Regions from separate parts of the Rhizobium sp. 01T417 genome, predicted to be linked through region 2. Evidence: predicted binding sites of a transcription regulator. Region 2 holds the regulator's gene; each other region holds the start of a gene.
What was found. Region 2 encodes PhoB, which activates phosphate uptake and scavenging genes when phosphate is short. Its sites were predicted from a motif close to TGTCATNNANCTGTCAT; they were not measured.
Positions count from the first base shown of each region.

Region 1: the regulator PhoB is predicted to act here: its motif matches at 1,212-1,228, upstream of AC1DPR_RS00835 (LTA synthase family protein).
Region 3: the regulator PhoB is predicted to act here: its motif matches at 1,739-1,755, upstream of AC1DPR_RS03655 (DUF2794 domain-containing protein).

Region 1 is NZ_JBFTQH010000001.1:167,557-170,831, forward strand. It holds gene AC1DPR_RS00835 (LTA synthase family protein) at 1-1,197, opposite strand, end outside; gene AC1DPR_RS00840 (TolB family protein) at 1,415-2,248, shown strand; cobalamin riboswitch at 2,275-2,456, shown strand; gene bluB (5,6-dimethylbenzimidazole synthase) at 2,497-3,186, shown strand; gene AC1DPR_RS00850 (DUF2865 domain-containing protein) at 3,193-3,275, opposite strand, start outside.
Region 2 is NZ_JBFTQH010000003.1:331,648-334,922, forward strand. It holds gene pstB (phosphate ABC transporter ATP-binding protein PstB) at 1-291, shown strand, start outside; gene phoU (phosphate signaling complex protein PhoU) at 335-1,048, shown strand; gene phoB (phosphate regulon transcriptional regulator PhoB) at 1,085-1,768, shown strand; gene AC1DPR_RS05475 (GcrA family cell cycle regulator) at 1,862-2,395, opposite strand; gene AC1DPR_RS05480 (aspartate aminotransferase family protein) at 2,824-3,275, shown strand, end outside.
Region 3 is NZ_JBFTQH010000002.1:314,580-317,854, reverse strand. It holds gene AC1DPR_RS03665 (Bax inhibitor-1/YccA family protein) at 1-640, shown strand, start outside; gene AC1DPR_RS03660 (GNAT family N-acetyltransferase) at 750-1,307, shown strand; gene AC1DPR_RS03655 (DUF2794 domain-containing protein) at 1,315-1,716, opposite strand; gene AC1DPR_RS03650 (DUF1223 domain-containing protein) at 2,082-2,819, opposite strand; gene acnA (aconitate hydratase AcnA) at 3,055-3,275, opposite strand, start outside.

The DNA of each region.
Region 1 (3,275 bases), on a different contig from region 2:
TCGCTTTTCCATGGGAGGCAGGGTTTCTTCGGAGCGGAACTGCTCGAAGCCGAAGTCCTTGTAAACCTCGTTGCGATTCCAGAACCAGCCGCTGAACGGATGAAGCGACCGCGCCGCGTAACCTTCGCCACGGAAGAACGTGGCGAGCGAGGGAACATCACGACGGATGTATTGCTGGTAGGGAATGCTGCCGTATGGCAGGAAGGCGTTGGAGAAACCTGTCAGCGCCTCGAATTCGACATTGGCGGTCATGCCGCCAAACTCCGGCGAGAAGACATAGCCGGACTGCTCTGCACGGATCGTCGGCATAGGATCTGGCGACAGGCTCAGCGTCTTCAGGCGGGTCGGATCCCAGAATGACTCGCTCATCAGCATGATCACGTCGGGCTTTTCGCGTGGCCCGCTGAGGTAGCCGTAGTTGCGGCCGGGGATGGCGTCGAGCGCCTCTGTACCGAAGCCGACAGGCGCTGCCACGTCTGCCATCGGAATGTTGAAGATGAAGGCGAGGATGAAGCCGTTGCTGCGGTAGTTTTCCTTCTGGTCCCACATCATCGGAACCACCTGCAGGCGGTCACGGATGAAGGAATATTGGGAATAGTCCATCAAGGACCCGAAAGCCGCGATAACGGGCAGGCCGACGCAAAGCCGGCGGACGCGAGAGGCCCTTGGGAGCTTTGGGAAGTTGCGCCAGGCGAAGCGCCAGAGGAAGACAATCGCGGTAACGGACAAGACGATGCCGACAAGCATCGCAACGGCCGTCCAGGGGCGGTCGCGCACCATCACAGGGAGCAGTTCCATGATCTGCCGCCCGAAAAGGACGTCCGATGGATAAAGCGGGTCCGAAAGGTAGTGCTGCTTCTGGTTGGATACGATGGCGGGGACGATCACAAGCGGAAGAACGATCAGCGCCGAAATGAACCGCCGGCCCAGGACTGCATCGAGCGACAGCATCAGGACAGTCAACATCACAACCGTCGTCATCCCCGGACGCACAGGCGATGTCAGGAATTCGCGGACGTCGGCCAACCCATCGCGGGCAATGATCTCCACAGTGGCGGTGGCAAGGAGCGCAAGCAGGGCACAAAAAGCAACGCTGAGTGCGGTGCGTAGGGCGGGCGACCGAGCGCTTCCCCCGAAATCGGTGGAAAGCGACGCAAAACGCGCTGCCGCTGCAGACCTCATTACCAACGCGATCAACTGGAAAACTCCGACGTCATAGAAGCTTCGTCGAACTGTCACATCTTCGTCATGAATGCTAGATGAACCGTTAGGTTTCCTGCATTTGTGATCGGTGGATAAAACGCCCATCACGCAGGAACTACCTCCAGACCAGATTCTCGGTCAGGCGCATTTGCTTGTGCTGAGTGGCGAGCCGTCGTAGGTCTGGCGGATTCGATGCTTAGGAGGATTCAGATTGCGCAGTTCCGTTGAGATCTACAGCATCAGGACAGGCGAGGCGCGCGTCGTCTGGCAAACCACGCAACTCGTTGAGGCGCCGAATTTTTCGCCGGATGGGACCTATCTGCTGTTGAACGGCGACGGACTCCTCTACCGTCTCGCACTTGATGGTTCGAGCAAGGTCGGCAAGGTCGATACCGGCTTTGCGACGACCTGCAACAACGACCACGGCATTTCGCCCGATGGCCGCCAGATCGTCATCTCCGACAAAACCGAGTTCGGGAAGTCGACGATTTATGTGCTGCCGGCCGAAGGTGGTACGCCGCGGCTGGTGACGCAAAATCGGCCATCCTATTGGCACGGCTGGTCGCCCGACGGGAAGCAACTCGCCTATTGTGGCATCCGCAACGATTTGTTCGATATCTACACGATCTCCGTTGACGGCGGCGAAGAAAAGCGGCTGACCCACGGCGAGGGACGCAATGACGGGCCGGACTATTCCGCCGACGGTCAATGGATCTACTTCAATTCTAGCCGCACCGGCCTCATGCAAATCTGGCGAATCCATCCCGATGGGACCGGTCTCGAGCAGGTCACCAGTGACAACTATGGGAACTGGTTTGCCCATCCGTCGCCCAACAACGACAAGGTTCTGATCCTTTCTTACGATCCTGATGTGTTCGACCATCCACGCGATCTCGATGTTCGCCTGCGGCTGATGGACATGGACGGCGGAAACCTGACGATGCTCTTCGATCTCTTCGGCGGGCAGGGAACGATCAACGTGCCCAACTGGTCGCCGTCAGGTGATGAGTTCGCCTATGTGCGCTACTTTCCCGTCTCGGATTAAGGGATTGCGTCGGCCAGGGTTTATGGGCATAGACGCGTCCGTCGGGTGCCCGCCGCGGGCGGGAGAATCGGGAATTCGGTGAAAGACCGAAACGTGCCCAACGCTGTAAGGCTGACGGCTGCCGCAAAGAGCCACTGGTCCAGTACCGGGAAGGCGCGGCAGTCGGATGACGCCAAGTCAGAAGACCGGCCCGACACCATAGACTGACCCGCGTGGACGGCGGGCGGTTGTGTTGTTGGGGATTGACGATGCGACCAGACCATTCAGGCTCCCTGTCGGGAGCCGCAGCCTTTTCGACCGAGGAACGCGACGCCGTCTACAGGGCTATTTCGACGCGACGCGACGTGCGTTCCGAGTTTCTCCCGGATGCCATACCGGACGACGTCGTCAAAAGGCTTCTGACGGCCGCGCATCACGCGCCGTCCGTTGGGTTCATGCAGCCCTGGAATTTTATCCTGGTGCGCGATGACAAGGTGAAGGAGGCCGCGTGGCAGGCCTTCAATCGCGCCAACCGCGAGGCCGGCGAGATGTTTGAAGGCGGGCGGCAACAGCTCTATCGCTCGCTGAAGCTTGAGGGCATCCGAACCGCACCGCTCAGCATCTGCGTGACCTGCGATCCGGACCGCTGCGGCGATGTCGTTCTTGGCAGGACGCACAATCGGCGGATGGATTCCTACTCCACGGTCTGCGCCGTGCAGAATCTGTGGCTCGCCGCCCGAGCCGAAGGCGTGGGGGTCGGCTGGGTGAGTATCTTTCACGAGTCCGATATCAAGGACATCCTCGGTGTTCCTGATCGGGTCGAGATCGTTGCCTGGCTCTGCGTCGGCTATGTCGACCGGCTCTATGACCAGCCGGAACTCGCCGTCAAAGGATGGCGCCAGCGATTGGTGCTGGAGGAACTGGTGTTTACGGATCGCTGGGACAATCCAGCGGACTGAGGGCGGCTATTGCTGCTGCGGCTGAGGGCCCGGCTTTGCCGGATGCTTGAGGTCGATTGTGCCTTGGTCGCCGGCTAAGAATTGCGGAC
Region 2 (3,275 bases):
CTCTGCATCGCCCGCGCCGTCGCCGTCAGCCCCGAAGTCATCCTGATGGACGAGCCATGCTCGGCACTCGATCCGATTGCAACGGCCAAGGTCGAGGAGCTCATCCACGAGCTCCGCGAGAACTACACGATTGTCATCGTGACGCACTCGATGCAGCAGGCCGCCCGTGTTTCGCAGCGCACAGCCATGTTCCACCTTGGCAACCTCGTCGAGGAGAATGACACCGACAAGATGTTCACCAACCCGGACGATCCGCGCACCCAGGACTACATCATGGGCCGCTTCGGTTGATCGGCCGTCTCGGTAGCACTTACGATATTCAAGGATGAGCCCTATGGCATCGACACATATCTTTTCTGCCTACGACGATGATTTGAAGTTCCTGTCCCGCCGTATCTCGGAAATGGGCGGCTTGGCCGAGCAGATGGTCTCGGATGCCGTACGCGCGCTCGTAAACGGCGATACGGCTCTTGCCCAGAAGGTCATCTCGGACGATGTGATCCTCGACCACGCGGAGCGCGAGATCGGCGACAAGGCGATCGTCACGATCGCCCGCCGCCAGCCGATGGCGGCCGATCTTCGCGAGATCATGGGCTCCATCCGCATCGCGGCAGACCTGGAGCGCGTCGGCGACCTGGGCAAGAACACTGCCAAGCGCGTCATTGCCGTACAGAGCGCCGGCGTGCCGCGCAAGCTCGCCCGCGGCCTCGAGCACCTGTCCGAGCTCGCCCTCGTCCAACTCAAGGAAGTCCTCGACGTCTACACGAGCCGTGCTGCCGACAAAGCAAAATCGGTCCGTGAGCGCGACGAGGAAATCGACGCGATGTACACCTCGCTGTTCCGTGAAATGCTCACCTACATGATGGAAGATCCGCGCAACATCACCAGCTGCACGCATCTTCTGTTCTGCGCCAAGAACATCGAGCGCATCGGCGACCACGCCACCAACATTGCCGAAACGATCTACTACATGGCCACCGGTGCCCAGCCGGAAGGCGAACGTCCGAAGGACGATACCGCCAACACCGTCGGCGCAGTCACTGAATAGTCATTCCGCGACCGCGCCCCCAGGAGACCGAAACGAATGATCCCTAAAGTAGCTGTCGTTGAAGACGAAGAAGCGCTGAGCGTGCTTCTCCGCTATAACCTTGAGGCCGAAGGCTTTGAGGTCGATACCATCCTGCGCGGCGACGAGGCCGAGATCCGGCTTCAGGAACGCACGCCGGACCTTCTCATCCTCGATTGGATGTTGCCGGGCGTGTCTGGCATCGAGCTCTGCCGCCGCCTGCGCATGCGGCCGGAAACCGAGCGCCTGCCGATCATCATGCTGACCGCCCGTGGCGAGGAAAGCGAACGGGTTCGCGGCCTCTCGACCGGTGCTGACGATTACGTCGTCAAGCCGTTCTCGACGCCGGAGCTTGTCGCTCGCGTCAAGGCGATGCTGCGTCGTGCCAAGCCCGAGGTGCTCTCGACGCTGCTGAAGTGCGGCGATATCGAGCTGGATCGCGAGACGCACCGCGTTCACCGCAAGAGCCGCGAAGTCCGCCTCGGCCCGACCGAATTCCGCCTTCTCGAGTTCTTGATGGCATCGCCCGGCCGCGTCTTCTCGCGCTCGCAGTTGCTCGATGGCGTCTGGGGTCACGACATCTATGTCGACGAGCGTACTGTTGACGTCCATGTCGGCCGCCTGCGCAAGGCTTTGAACTTTTCCAACATGCAGGACGTCATCCGCACCGTGCGCGGTGCCGGCTATTCGATGGAAGCCTGATCCTTTCAGGCGAGAGCCTGAGAGGTCTTTCCCTTACAACGAAAAACGGGCCCGCGAGGGCCCGTTTTCTTTATTCCTTATCCGGCTTCCGGGTCAGGCGACCCGGTTAGCGGCCTTGCGGCGCTCGTTGACCGGCTGGTAGGCCATGCGCTGATGATACGTGCAATACGGGGAAGAGTCCGGGGACTCGCAACCGCAGAAGTGGAAGTCGTCATTGAGCGGATCGCCGACCGGCCACTTGCAGGTGCGCTCGGTGAGCTCGGTGAGGCCAAGGCGGCGAGAAATCGGAACGATTACATTTGCGGCCGGACGGAAGCGGACTTCCTCCACCGTATCGATTTCGATCTCTTCCTTGAGCATCGTCGCGCCCTGTTGGCGGGTAACGGTGCGTGTGGTGATCCGCGAGGCGTAGTTCGTGGCGCGGGGCGCCGAAGTCGTGCGCTTGGGGGTTCTGACGGTGGTCGTCGAACCGCCGGCCTTGGCACGGCCGGGCAGACTCAAACGATGGACTTTACCAATGACGGCGTTACGACTTACACCGCCAAGTTGTGCTGCGATCTGGCTGGCGCTCAGGCCTTCGGACCACAGCTTCTTCAGTTTTTCAACGCGCTCGTCTGTCCAGTTCATGCCCCTGTCTCCGCCTTATTAGCGTTGGTGTAGGCAGAATCCTTCACCGTTGCCACGGACGTATCCGAGGCAAGAAACGCTTACTCAAATTTTGGTGACTAGTTCCGCCGCATGCAGCCTAGTAATTGAGTTTTAACCTAGTGTGAGGCCGACTCCGTGACAAGAGTCGGTTGAATCTCGGGGAATCGATTTTCAAGTTTTCCCCAACTTGCTGGGCGTGAGAGTCATTTATGCAACATAGTTGTTGATAGGTCGAGCGCCTCGGGATGGCTGCTTGACGCATGCAGCGAAACCTCAGTTTTGTTGACATTGCAGTGCGAAAAGTAAATAGTGCTGCTCGCCGCCGAAAGGCGGCATTTTTAATTTTCCGGACCTGCTTTCCTTAGCCGGAGTCCGGCTGCTGATGATTGCTGATAGGAGATCGCGCCATGGCTGAAGCCGCGCTTTACGACACCTACTCTCGTGCCCCGCTGCGGTTCGAGCGAGGAGAAGGCGTGTGGCTGATCAGCGAAACGGGCGAGCGATATCTTGATTTCGGCGCGGGCGTTGCCGTCACCTCCGTTGGCCACAGCCATCCGCATGTGGTTGGCGCGCTGAAGGAGCAGGCCGACAAGGTCTGGCATCTGTCCAACATCTATGAGATCCCGGGTCAGGAAACACTGGCAAAGCGGCTGACCGATGCGACCTTCGCCGATAAGGTGTTCTTCACGAACTCCGGCGCGGAAGCCTTGGAATGCGCGATCAAGACCGCGCGCCGCTATCAGTTTTCCAAGGGCCATCCCGAGCGGTTCCATATTATCACCTTTGAAGGCGCCTTCCATGGCCGTACGCTGGCGACGATTGCCGCCGGTGGCCAGGAGAAATACCTCGAAGGCTTCGG
Region 3 (3,275 bases), on a different contig from region 2:
CCTGATGGCGCTGGGTTTGGCGATCACGGGTGTAGCCGCCTATCTGGGCTTCAATTTCGCCGTCCAGGACGGCCAGCTGACGCAGTTTGGCGTATTGCTTTTCCAGTCGCCGCTCCGTTGGGTGATCATCCTTGCACCGCTGGCTGCCGTGTTCTTCCTGAGCTTCAGGATTAACCGGATGAGCGTTGCCGCCGCGCAGACGACCTTCTGGGTCTACGCCGCGCTGGTGGGCCTGTCGCTTTCGTCGATCTTCCTGGTCTACACGCAGTCGAGCATCACGCAGACGTTCTTCGTGACGGCCGCCTCCTTTGGTGCGCTGTCGCTTTACGGCTACACGACCAAGCGTGATCTCTCCGCGATGGGCTCGTTCCTGATCATGGGTCTCTTCGGCCTGATCATCGCGTCGATCGTGAACATCTTCCTGGCATCGTCTGCCCTGCAGTTCGCGGTCTCCGCGATCGGCGTGCTGATCTTCGCAGGCCTTACCGCCTACGACACGCAGCGCATCAAGGAAATGTACTACGCCGCAGACGGCGCGGATGTTGCCGGCCGCAAGGCAATCATGGGCGCACTGACCCTGTATCTGGACTTCATCAACCTCTTCATGTTCCTCCTGCAGTTCATGGGCGACCGCAAATAAGGAACAGGAACGTTATCGAAAAAGGCGGCTTCGGCCGCCTTTTTTGTTGCTCGATCATGCCGAGGATGATTTCTGGAAGAGTCCATCGTCATATCTGCCGGCCGACCGAATGCCCATCTTCCTCCGCGACGCTTCCTCATCCGACCTCCCTGCCATCACGGCCATCTATCGCGAATCCGTCCTGAACGGTGTCGCAAGCTACGAGATCGTCCCACCGGACGAGAGCGAGATGGCGGCACGATTTTCCGCAATCACGGGCCAGAGCTACCCCTACATCGCCGCGATCGATGAGAATGGCGGGCTGCTTGGTTACGCCTACGCCTCGGCCTTCCGCACGCGGCCGGCCTATCGCTGGATGGTCGAGGATTCGATCTACCTGGGGCCGGAAGCGCGCGGCAAGGGAATTGGAAGGCTGCTGCTCGCCGAACTGATCCAACGCTGCACCGATCTCGGCTTTCGCCAGATGGTGGCCGTGATCGGCGGCGCGCATCCGGCATCCATTGCCCTGCATCAGACACTGGGCTTTGCAGAAACCGGCCGACTCAAGGCAACAGGCTACAAGCACGGTCGCTGGCTCGACACGATGATCATGCAGCGTGCCCTGGGTGATGGGGCGGCGACCGACCCCGATGCCTCGACCTATCCAGGCACGCTGTTCAAGGCCTGAGCTCGAGCTACTTCTCGACCAGCTTCAACGCCTTGTTGAAGACCTTCAGAACCTGGGGGAGTTCGTGCCCACGCTTCAGGATAACGCCGTGCGTATTGATAACGGAATAAGCACCCTGCTTGGCAGTGAGCTTCGGATTCTTCTCGATGCGAAAGAGTGGCATTTCACCTGATCGCTTGAAAACGGAGAAGACGGCACGATCCTTCAGATGATCGATCGCATAGTCCCGCCACTCGCCCTCGCCGACCATGCGGCCATAAATCCATAAAATCGCGTCGAGCTCGCGTCGGTGGAATGTAACCGGCGCTGGATCCTTGCTCTGCTTGTATTCCTTGAGATCTACGACGACTGAGGAACTGTTGTCGGCTGACCGGCTCTCGCCGCGCCGCAAATCCGGCTGATCTGTCATCAGTCTCCCTGTGCCTCCGCTTGTGACGGGTACATGACAGTTTGCCTTAGCGTTTACAAATTGCAAGCGGGCGATCAGTCACATTAATCATAGTCTGTGCAATCTCCCGAGCGCCGCAATTCAGTCAAAACAGCGCCTCATTTGGAGGAGAAATTCCCTCACGACTGCGCCGCGGGGCCGTTCGGACCCGCGTCGCACCTGATTTGCGCATGATCTTTTTGCCGGATTTGGTCTGCTGAAAAGGTTTTGTGCGAGTTTGGCGCCAGCGCGCCAAAGGGCCCGGCTGACCGTATCGACCTTAACCCCAGCCCCGAATACGATCAGCCGGGCCGCCCCGTTTTCCATCCGCAAGGCAGATGAAACGGTCAGATATTCTTCCCAGCCATGACGACCGTCGCTCCGAGAATCGCCGATGGATTGCCGTCGGCGGTGGAGGATTGAAGTAGAATCGCGCAGCCCTCAAGATCCGGCTTCTGCATCACGCTGGCCGGCAGCGTCAAGCTCGTTTCCTTGCCCTCCCACATGCCGACGGTTTCGACATCGGCAACGCTGTTCAGATAAGCAATCTTCTGACCGCTGTTTTCGCCCTTCTCGACCTCGATGGTCTTCTCGCGGTTGAAATAGACCATGACGACATTGGCTTTGCCCTGGCCCGCGCCAATCTTGATCTCGAGTTGGTCGTCGCGCATCTGTGCGGTGAYCGGCACCGACAATCCCTTGCCTTCGGCTGCATAGCTATCGATTTTCTTATTGATCGCGCCCAGGTCGGCCCCTGCCACATGATCACGACCATTGACGATCACCTGCGGCGTATAGACATTGGCGCGGCCCATGGTCTGCGCGTAGCCATACTGGCGCTCGGTGTTTTCTTTCGAACTCAGCGTGTCGGCCCAGCCCATGTAGTTCCAGTAGTCGACGTGATAAGCGAGGGCAATAACGCCGCCAGCCTCGACAATCTTGCGGAAAGCCGCATCGGCTGGAGGACAAGAAGAACATCCCTGCGAGGTGAAGAGTTCGACCACGCCTTTTGGCGCGTCCTGGGCAAACAGTGGGCCGGCAAGCGCCACACCTGCAACCAGAGAAATCAGAAACCGCGGGGACATTCACTGCACCTTTTCTTCAGCAACCACCGCCACCCTTCGCCATAGGTTCCGATGTCTGAACGTAGAGATAATGGTTCCCGATCTAAACGGAAAGTCACGAAGGGGTGAGACCAAGCTTCGGAGAAGCCAAGCTGAAACACATCAGCGTGACCGGGCATCTAAATACCTCGTACTCAAACAAAAAACCGCCGGAAATCTCTCTCCGGCGGTCATTGTCATGCAAGTCTGTTAACAATCAGGCAGCGAGATCGCGCAGAACCGTCTGCAGGATGCCGCCGTTGTTGAGGTAGATCACTTCGTCGAGCGTATCGACGCGCGACAACAGCGGAACTTCCTTCACGGTGCCGTCCCCGTAGGTAATCTTGGCAATCTTCTTTTCGCGCGGCTTGATGTTCTCAAGGCCCTCGATGCTGACGATTTCGTCGCCCTTCAGGCCGAGGCTCTGCCACGTCGTGC